DNA from 2 places in the Parajatrophihabitans canadensis genome. Region 2 is predicted to be linked to the other one. Evidence: riboswitches for the same ligand, from Rfam matches in the RefSeq annotation. Region 2 holds a riboswitch; the other holds the start of a gene.
The links. Region 2 has a riboswitch for S-adenosylmethionine ahead of ACSMXN_RS03245 (putative leader peptide). Riboswitches for the same ligand answer to the same signal wherever they lie in the genome.

Region 1 (4,196 bases), 130 kb from region 2:
GGCCCTTCGTCTGGCGAAACGCTTGGTACTACGACCAAGGCAGAAATTAACACGCAACGAGATTCACTGGCTAGAAATCTCAACCAAACCGAGACCATCGAATATGCAACGCGCAACCCGCATGCTCTACCCTCCGTCCCCGTCGCCGCCTGTTTGATCCCGAATGTCAGCGTCGGTCCGATGTTGTCGTCGATCTCGTCCGGTGCGCCGTCCGGCGCATAGCCTGGACCGATCCGTACCGACCGATGATCCGTACCGATCGTGGGGGCGCCCGCATGGCCGATGAAGATCTGTCGACAGCAGCCGACGACGGGCGCAATGAAACCAACGCCGCGCGCCTTGATCGCAACTACGCTGAGTTGCTCCAAGAATTACGGGTCTCAGAGACCGGCGTCCAGATCCTGTTCGCCTTCATGCTGTCGATCGCGTTTCAGCAGCGGTTCCAGAGCATCGACACCTTTCAGCGGACGATCTACGTGCTGACGTTGATATTGTCCACGCTGGCCATCGCATTGCTGATCGCGCCGGTAGCCTTTCACCGGCTGGTCTTTCGACAGGGGCTGAAAGAAGAACTCGTGCTGACTGCGAGCAGGTTGGCGATTGCCGGCACGAGCTTCCTGCTGCTGTCGGTCCTCAGCGGCGTACTGCTGATTCTCGACTACGTCGTCGGACGAGCCTTCGCGATAACCACAACCGCGCTGCTCGCGATCGTGTTTCTGCTGCTATGGGTGGCTCTGCCGCTGTGGTACCGCGACCGCGCAGGCGATCGACGACGTGAGTCGGCAGCGTCCCGCTAGAGCAAACCTGCTGCCCGCATCCCCTTGAGCGTCGGCGGAATTACCGCGGTCGGGCCAACCTGCTCGGCGACCGCATCGACTGTCTTCAGCCCGTCGCCGGTGTTGTAAAGGACCGTCTCACGCGTGGTGTCGATCTGGCCGGACTCGACCAGCTTCTTCAGCACGGCCGTCGTGACGCCGCCAGCCGTTTCGGTGAACACGCCGCAAGTCTCAGCAAGCAACTGGATCCCGGCCCGGATCTCGTCGTCATTCACATGAGCCATCGCGCCGCCGGTGGAGCGAACGGCGTCGAGGGCGTACGGCCCGTCCGCGGGATTTCCGATGTTGAGCGATTTCGCGATGCCAGTCGGCTTGACCGGAATCACGGTGTCGCTACCGTCGGCGAACGCCTGGGCGATGGGTGAGCAGCCGGTGGACTGGGCACCGTAAATCCGGTAGTCGCTCGGCTCGACGAGACCGATTGCCTGCAGCTCTTTGAACGCCTTGTGCACCTTGGTCAGCATCGACCCCGATGCCATCGGTGCCACGACCTGGGGCGGCAGCCGCCAGCCGAGTTGCTCAGCGACCTCGAACCCGAGCGTCTTCGAGCCCTCGGCGTAGTACGGGCGCACGTTGACGTTCACGAACGCGGTGGACTCGAACTCATCGGTCTCCGCGAGCTCGCTGCACAACCGATTCACGTCATCGTAGGAGCCGTCGATGGCGACCAGAGTGCCGCCGTAGATCGCGGTCTGAGTGATCTTTGCGGGTTCGAGGTCCGCCGGAATGAAGACAATCGAGTCCATGCCGATTCGCGATGCGTGGGCGGCCACGGAGTTGGCGAGGTTTCCGGTTGAAGCGCATGCGATCCGGCTGAAGCCGAGTTCGCGCGCGGCCGTGATCGCCACCGAAACGACCCGGTCCTTGAAGGAATGGGTCGGGTTGGCTGAATCGTCCTTGACCCACACCGGTGCCGTGAACCCCAGCAGATCCGCGAGCCTGTCGGCCCTGATCAAGGGCGTCATGCCGGTGCCGGAATCGACCCGAGTCTCGGCGTTGTGCCCGGCGGGCAGCAATCCGGCGTAGCGCCAGAGCGAATATGGCCCGGCCTCGATCTGGGCGCGGGTCACGCGCGCCAGCCGCTGCGGGTCGTAGCCGATCTCAAGGGGGCCGAAACACTCGAAGCAGGCGTGTTGGGCGCCGAGGGGATAGGTCGCGCCGCAGTTGCGACACACCAAACCTGAAGCGGGAGTTTCGCCGGACGTACCAGCGGGGCGATTGATCACAGCAGTCATTCCGAGGCCTCTCCTCATCTTTCCCGGGCGTCGTGGTGACGACCAGGCCGGAGTTGGCACCTACCTCGCGATGTCGCCGGTCTATGTGGCTGGACGCCACACGCTGCATTCGTCAGCAGCAATACGGTCTATCGCGGTGGTTGCCGGGGCTTCAACGGGCCGGTCCCTCTGCCCCTCTGGATGAGCGATATGTAGTCCGCGCGCGGAACCAGGCAAGAAATGACACGCACTGCCGAACGTTGTGCGCCTAACTGTAGTCGCTGGTCAGAACGAGGACGATCGGACCCTCGGGAAGGCCGTCAAAACGAGGCTTGATCCGCTTGATCTGCGGAAACTGAGCCTGCAGTGCCGTTGCCGCCGACTGAGCCCCAGCGGCGTTCGGGTCGTAGTAGGCCGCGGTAGAGAGAATGTCGCCGCTGAAGACGCCGCCGTCCGTTGCTGTCCAGCCGCCTTGTACGAGCCTTGTCACAGCAATGCCGCCCAGCCCGTCGGTGCCCGAGTTGTTCAGCACAATGACGGACGGGCGATTGACGGTCGGTTTGGTCGCCGTAGCCGGGTCGGTCGGTGCCGCTGCGGTCGTAGATGTCGTTGGTTTCGGCGACGTCGTGGCGGGCGTCGACTTCTTGGTCGTAGCGGCGGAGGCGGAACTAGAGACTCCGACGCTAGCCCGGTCGGCTTGGCGCCCCTTGGGGTGATTCAGCGCGACAAAGGCAAGGACCGCGACGAGCACCCCGACCGACGCCAAAACGACGCCAAGCAGTAACTCAACACGCCGACGTCGCGACGACGGCGGAGCAATATGCGACATAAATTATGGTTAGACCTCGATGCCCAGGCGGCGAGCAGAGCGCTGCCGCTGGCGACTGGCTCGAAGTCGCCTCAGCCGCTTGACCAGCATAGGGTCTGCCGCCAGCGCTTCTGACGAGTCGATCAGTCCGTTGAGCACCTGGTAGTAGCGGGTAGCGGACATATCGAACAACTCGCGAATGGCCTGTTCCTTGGCGCCGGCGTATTTCCACCACTGTCGTTCGAAGGCCAGAATCTCGCGGTCTCGCCGGTTGAGGCCACCCAGCTCTTCAGACTCTTCTGCGCCAGGAGCCACACCCACCTCGATCGGTGGTGCGCCATCAGAATCGGCTCCCGAAACGGCCGGTGCGCCGGCGTCAGGCTTGCCGCCGGGTGCATTGACCGCGGTGGGCGCGAGTTCCATGCGGCCTCCGAGCATCATCGCGGGCGGACTGTCGGCCCCCGCCAATACGTCACCTGTAACAGGTCTTGGACTATGAATCTCACCGGTGTAATTCGGTGCGCAATCATTCAACCATGCTCGGCGCGAGGTCGCTGAACCAGTCGTCATTGAATCAGCCGTGCGTGTCGCGTCAGCCCACTGGGTTCCGCACGCCACGATCGGCCGATATCCACAGCTAGCTCTCGATTTCCACAGCCAGCCGCAAAGCCGGATATCGAGGCGACGAACCGACCACGCTCGTGCCATGGCAACGAATCAACACAACTGTGCTCCCCGCCGCTACGCGCCGGTCGGCGTGCTCGGCCGCAGGCTTGAACAGACGGCACAACAGCTCGACCGCGCCTGCGATGAACTCCGGGCTCGCGCGGGCGCCTGCCAATGGCACTCGCCGGCCTCCCTCCAGTTCTCCGCCGCGCTCCAGAACCTGCTTGGCGCCTGTCACCGCGTCGCCGACAAACTTCGCGACACCGCCGCCGTGCAGCATCACCACGAAGACACGGCAGCCCAGCGGGCTCGAGCCGCAGCTCACCTCGCCGCGACGGTCGGCAGCAGCGTTGGCCTAGCCCCGATTGTCGAGCTGTTATGACGAGCGCCGGGACGGTCGCGGTCACCGGCGGGGCGTACTCGATCGCCGCTGACTTCGTTGAGCTGAGCGCTCTCGCCGGAGTCCTGGACAAGCTGGCAACGGTGCTCGGCGACGCCGCTGTCGTGGCATTGCAGGTTCTGATCGATCCACACTCGCTCGCCCTAGCCGCGCTCGATCCCGTCGGCGCGTTCGACCTCGCTTCCACGGCGTCGCGAACGGCAGTTCTGGCCACGGCGGCAGGAGCCGAATGCGTCTTCCTCGGAGTCGCGCTTGGGGCCGCGGCACAGGGC
Region 2 (4,196 bases):
AAGGTCCTCGCCGACCCGCACGGATTTTTGGCGATCACCAGCCTGCGCTGGCTCGTCAGCGAACCGAAGCGATTTGATGATGCGCCAGGCGAGTGGTCGACTGGCCAGGACGGTGTCCGTGTCGTGTTGGCGGAAGGGGAAACCCTCGAATTCAATGGCGCCACGCTGCGCGGGGAACACAATTTCGGGCCGATCGCCGAGCGGGACAGCTTGTACCCGGTTTCCGGCGATGTGGTCATCGAGGTCGCCAAGCGCGGCGGCCACGACATCATCCGGCCCCGGCACCCGAGCAACCCATTGCTCGTCCGCTTCGTCGATACGCCTGCCTACGCTCCAGACCCGAGGTGGGCAGTTACCGGCCGCTACTTGCCGTTCGACGAGCCTCGCCCTACGACCGTCGGAGCTGCCGTCGAAGGCCTGCAACACGTCTATGACGCCCCGGGCCGGATCGAATTCGAGCTCGAGGGACAGCCGCTGAGCCTCACCGCGTTCAACGGAAAGGGAGCTGGGAGCCTGCTGGTCCTCTTTACCGATGCCACGTCAGGCGTCACGACGTACGCCGCGAACCGGGCGCTGGCCATTGACCCTCCTGACGCCGACGGGCGGGTGCGGTTGGACTTCAACCGCGCAACGAATCTCCCTTGCGCTTATACCGATCTGGCCACCTGCCCACTTCCGCCGGCCGAGAATCAGCTGCCGGTTGCCGTCGAGGCGGGCGAGAAGATTCCACACGAGCGCCGGTGAAAGGCCACCGATGACCAGCGAGGCAACGGTCACGACCCGGTCGCATCAGCGTAGCTAGATCCGAGAGTCCGTTCAGATGTCATGAGCGCCACCCGAAGGAGCCTGGAGTTATCACGTATGTCCACAGTTCTTGGGGATCCTGTTACAGATCAGTTGGCTCCAGCCAACGCAGCACTTAGCACGCTGGTAGGCGCGGAGCAGGTCGTTCCGCTCGTCGACGGTCGGCAGGTGCGCTATGCAAATCTGGACTACGCGGCCAGCGCACCTGCCTTGCAAGTCGTTGCTGACCAGGTGAACGAACTGCTGCCCTGGTATTCAAGCGTCCATCGCGGCGCCGGTTATCCGTCCCAGGTTTGTACGGCAGCTTATGAATCCGCCCGTACGACGGTCGCCCATTTCGTCGGCGCGCGCGAGGCAGATGTTGTGATCTTCACCCGCAACACGACGGACGCAGTGAACCTGCTTGCGACTGCGGCCCCTGGTCCGGTCGTGTACCTAGATATCGAGCACCATGCCAATCTCTTGCCCTGGCAGGTTCGCGACGGGCGGGTGGTGCTTGCGCGCAACACGCTTGCGGAGACCGTCACGGCTTTGGAGGCAGAGCTTGCCCGGACCCCTGCTGCGTTGCTTGCCGTGACGGGCGCCTCGAATGTCACGGGTGAGCTACTCCCGCTCGCTCTGTTGGCTGACGTAGCCCACCGCCACGGGGCACGCATTGCCGTCGACGGCGCGCAACTGGTGCCGCATCGTCGCGTGGACATCGCCGATGTCGGTGTTGATTACATCGCTTTCTCCGGGCACAAGCTCTACGCGCCCTTCGGGTCAGGGGCGCTGATCGGGCGCAGGGATTGGCTCGACGCGGCGGCGCCGTATCTTGCCGGCGGGGGAGCGGTGCGGCATGTGACGATCGACAGCACCGATTGGACGGACTCGCCGGCTCGGCATGAGGCGGGCACGCCAAACGTGATCGGTGCGGTTGCGCTGGCCGCGGCATGCCGCGCGATACGCGATTTGTCTGAAGCTGCGCTGATACAGCATGAAGCGGCTTTGCTCCGACGGCTCGACGATGGCCTGGCCGAGGTGGGAGCTTGTAGTCTGCGCCTCTGGGGCGACGAGGCAGAGCGGGTCGGGATGGTGACCTTCACCCTGCCCGGATTCTCACCGGAGCTGATTGCTCAATATCTATCAGCCGAACATGGCATCGGAGTGCGGGATGGGCGATTCTGCGCGCACCCGTTACTAACACGGTTCGGGGCCGATCGCGGTGCGGTGCGCGCGAGCGTCGGGCTGGGCACTACTACCGCCGACATCGACCGGCTCTTGGAAGCACTCGCCTCACTCGCGGCGAACGGACCCTCGTGGACCTACGAATTGGTCGATGGCGCTCTCGGGCCGTCTCCTGACCCGCGAACCTCGCCGAACTGGCTTGCAGGCGATGAAAGTCAGCTACCGGCATCGCCTTGCGCAACCACCTAACGCATTCACCATATAGAAGTAATCCTATCTGTGAGGTAGACAATAGAGTCTTTCCCTTGGCCATGAGGGATGATAGTTTCGTTCCACGGTCATGAACGCCAGCGGATAGCCCCGGCTTGCTGGCTGGCAACCCTCGCGTCGCGGTGGGGTGCCCCGGGTGACGACCAGGTCGAAGCAATCGTGCTTCGGCAAGCGTGATCGACGATCAAGGAGAACCTCGTGACAAGCGACAAGCTCGCCGCCGGCTCCCGGCACTTGCGTAGCAGCGGCTGCTTCATCGAACGTCGGCACGTGGATCTCGCGCGGGTATCAAGCGCGCTCTGTCGCTCCTAGATAGTCTTCGCCGCCTTCTGGTCCTGGCCTGATAGGCGAGCCAGTTGCGCCGCTCATCAAACGCTCGGAGCCATCGTCCATGGCGGCTGCGGAGCCGCTGATATCGAACGCCGCGTCGCGGACGTATTGATGTTCCTCTCGTCTTGTCCCGGCCGCCTTTGCGCGCCCGCATGTCCTTTGATTGTAGGAGTTTCCGTGACCGAGCCAGCTGCGCCAACGACAGAGACACCGGTGTTGCCAACGCAATCGACCATCGGCCACTGGCAGCAACCGATGGTTGGGCTGAGTGGTCAAGCCACCGCCGCGACCGAGTTCTCCGGCGCGGACGGCAATCCCGCTGCGCCGACAGAGGGTCCGTCGTTGCGGCCCCTGTCGGCGCAACGGGTGATCCCGCTGCGACATCCCGGTCGGTGGATTGCAACCGTCGTCGTGCTGGTCGTTCTTGCCCAAGTCGTACACGGCCTGATCACGAACCCGTTCTATCAGTGGGATCGCTTCCAGTACTGGTTTGCTCGGCCGGTCATTCTGCGTGGTCTGGTGATCACGCTGAAGGTGACTGCGTGGAGCGCTCTCTTCGGTTTGATCGGAGGGATCCTGCTTGCATTGGGTCGATTGTCAAAGAGCCCGATTCTCCGGGCAGTCAGCTGGATCTATATCTGGTTGTTCCGCTCGATCCCGCTGATCGTGGTGCTGTTGATCCTGTACAACTTTGGGGCTCTGTACAAGACGATGAGCGTTGGCGTACCTTTTGGTCCCGCCTTTGGTAACTTTCGCGAATCGAGCCTCGCGAGCGACATGGTGATCGCCGTCATCGGTTTGAGCCTCAGCGAGGCGGCCTACGCGGCGGAGGTTGTTCGAGCCGGAATACTGTCGGTGGACCAAGGCCAGCACGAGGCCGCTGCGGCTCTCGGGCTACCGAAGGGTTACCAGTTCGGCCGCATCGTGTTGCCTCAAGCGCTGCGTGCCATCGTCCCGTCCTATGTCAATCAACTGATCGGGCTGATCAAAAGCAGCTCGTTGGTCTTCTATGTGTCGCTACTCGATCTGTTCGGTGAAGTGCAGAGCATGGGAAGCACCTACCCCGGCGACATCGTTCCGCTACTGCTCGTCGCGACGGTCTGGTACGTGATCCTGACGAGTTTGGTCTCGATCGCTCAGTTCTACGTCGAGCGGTACTACTCCCGGGGGGCGCTGCGAACCATGCCTCCAACGCCCATACAGCGAATCCGACGCAGTATCAGCGATGTCCGCGCCCGTATCCAGATTGGCGCCGCACGATGACGAGCACCGTCGAGGCCTTCGTCGAGCCATCGGTGGTGGAGATTCACGATGCCCACAAATGGTATGGAACCCATCGGGTCCTGGATGGAATCGACCTGACGATTCCGGCGGGCAAAGTCACCGTGATCCTGGGCCCTTCCGGCTCCGGGAAATCAACCTTGCTCAGGGCTATCAACCACCTGGAGAAGCTGGACATCGGGTACGTCAGCATCAATGGCGAGTTGATCGGAGTGCGAAGGCACGGCACCCGGCTGAAGGAGCTCAGCGAACGTGCGATCCTCAGCCAGCGCGGGCGAATTGGCTTCGTTTTCCAGAACTTCAATCTGTTCCCCCATCTCAGCGCGTTGGACAACGTCTCTGCC

Region 1: linked by a shared signal. The riboswitch ahead of thrC (threonine synthase) and the one ahead of ACSMXN_RS03245 (putative leader peptide) in region 2 are both predicted to bind S-adenosylmethionine.

The regions. Positions count from the first base shown of each region.
Region 1 is NZ_CM132445.1:545,826-550,021, reverse strand. It holds gene ACSMXN_RS02660 (DUF6328 family protein) at 276-797, shown strand; gene thrC (threonine synthase) at 794-2,071, opposite strand; SAM riboswitch class I at 2,083-2,258, opposite strand; gene ACSMXN_RS02650 (LytR C-terminal domain-containing protein) at 2,319-2,879, opposite strand; gene ACSMXN_RS02645 (DUF3263 domain-containing protein) at 2,889-3,281, opposite strand; gene ACSMXN_RS02640 (hypothetical protein) at 3,565-3,906, shown strand; gene ACSMXN_RS02635 (hypothetical protein) at 3,903-4,196, shown strand, end outside.
Region 2 is NZ_CM132445.1:674,565-678,760, forward strand. It holds gene ACSMXN_RS03235 (DUF1684 domain-containing protein) at 1-744, shown strand, start outside; gene ACSMXN_RS03240 (aminotransferase class V-fold PLP-dependent enzyme) at 862-2,220, shown strand; SAM riboswitch class IV at 2,308-2,421, shown strand; gene ACSMXN_RS03245 (putative leader peptide) at 2,440-2,553, shown strand; gene ACSMXN_RS03250 (amino acid ABC transporter permease) at 2,827-3,834, shown strand; gene ACSMXN_RS03255 (amino acid ABC transporter ATP-binding protein) at 3,831-4,196, shown strand, end outside.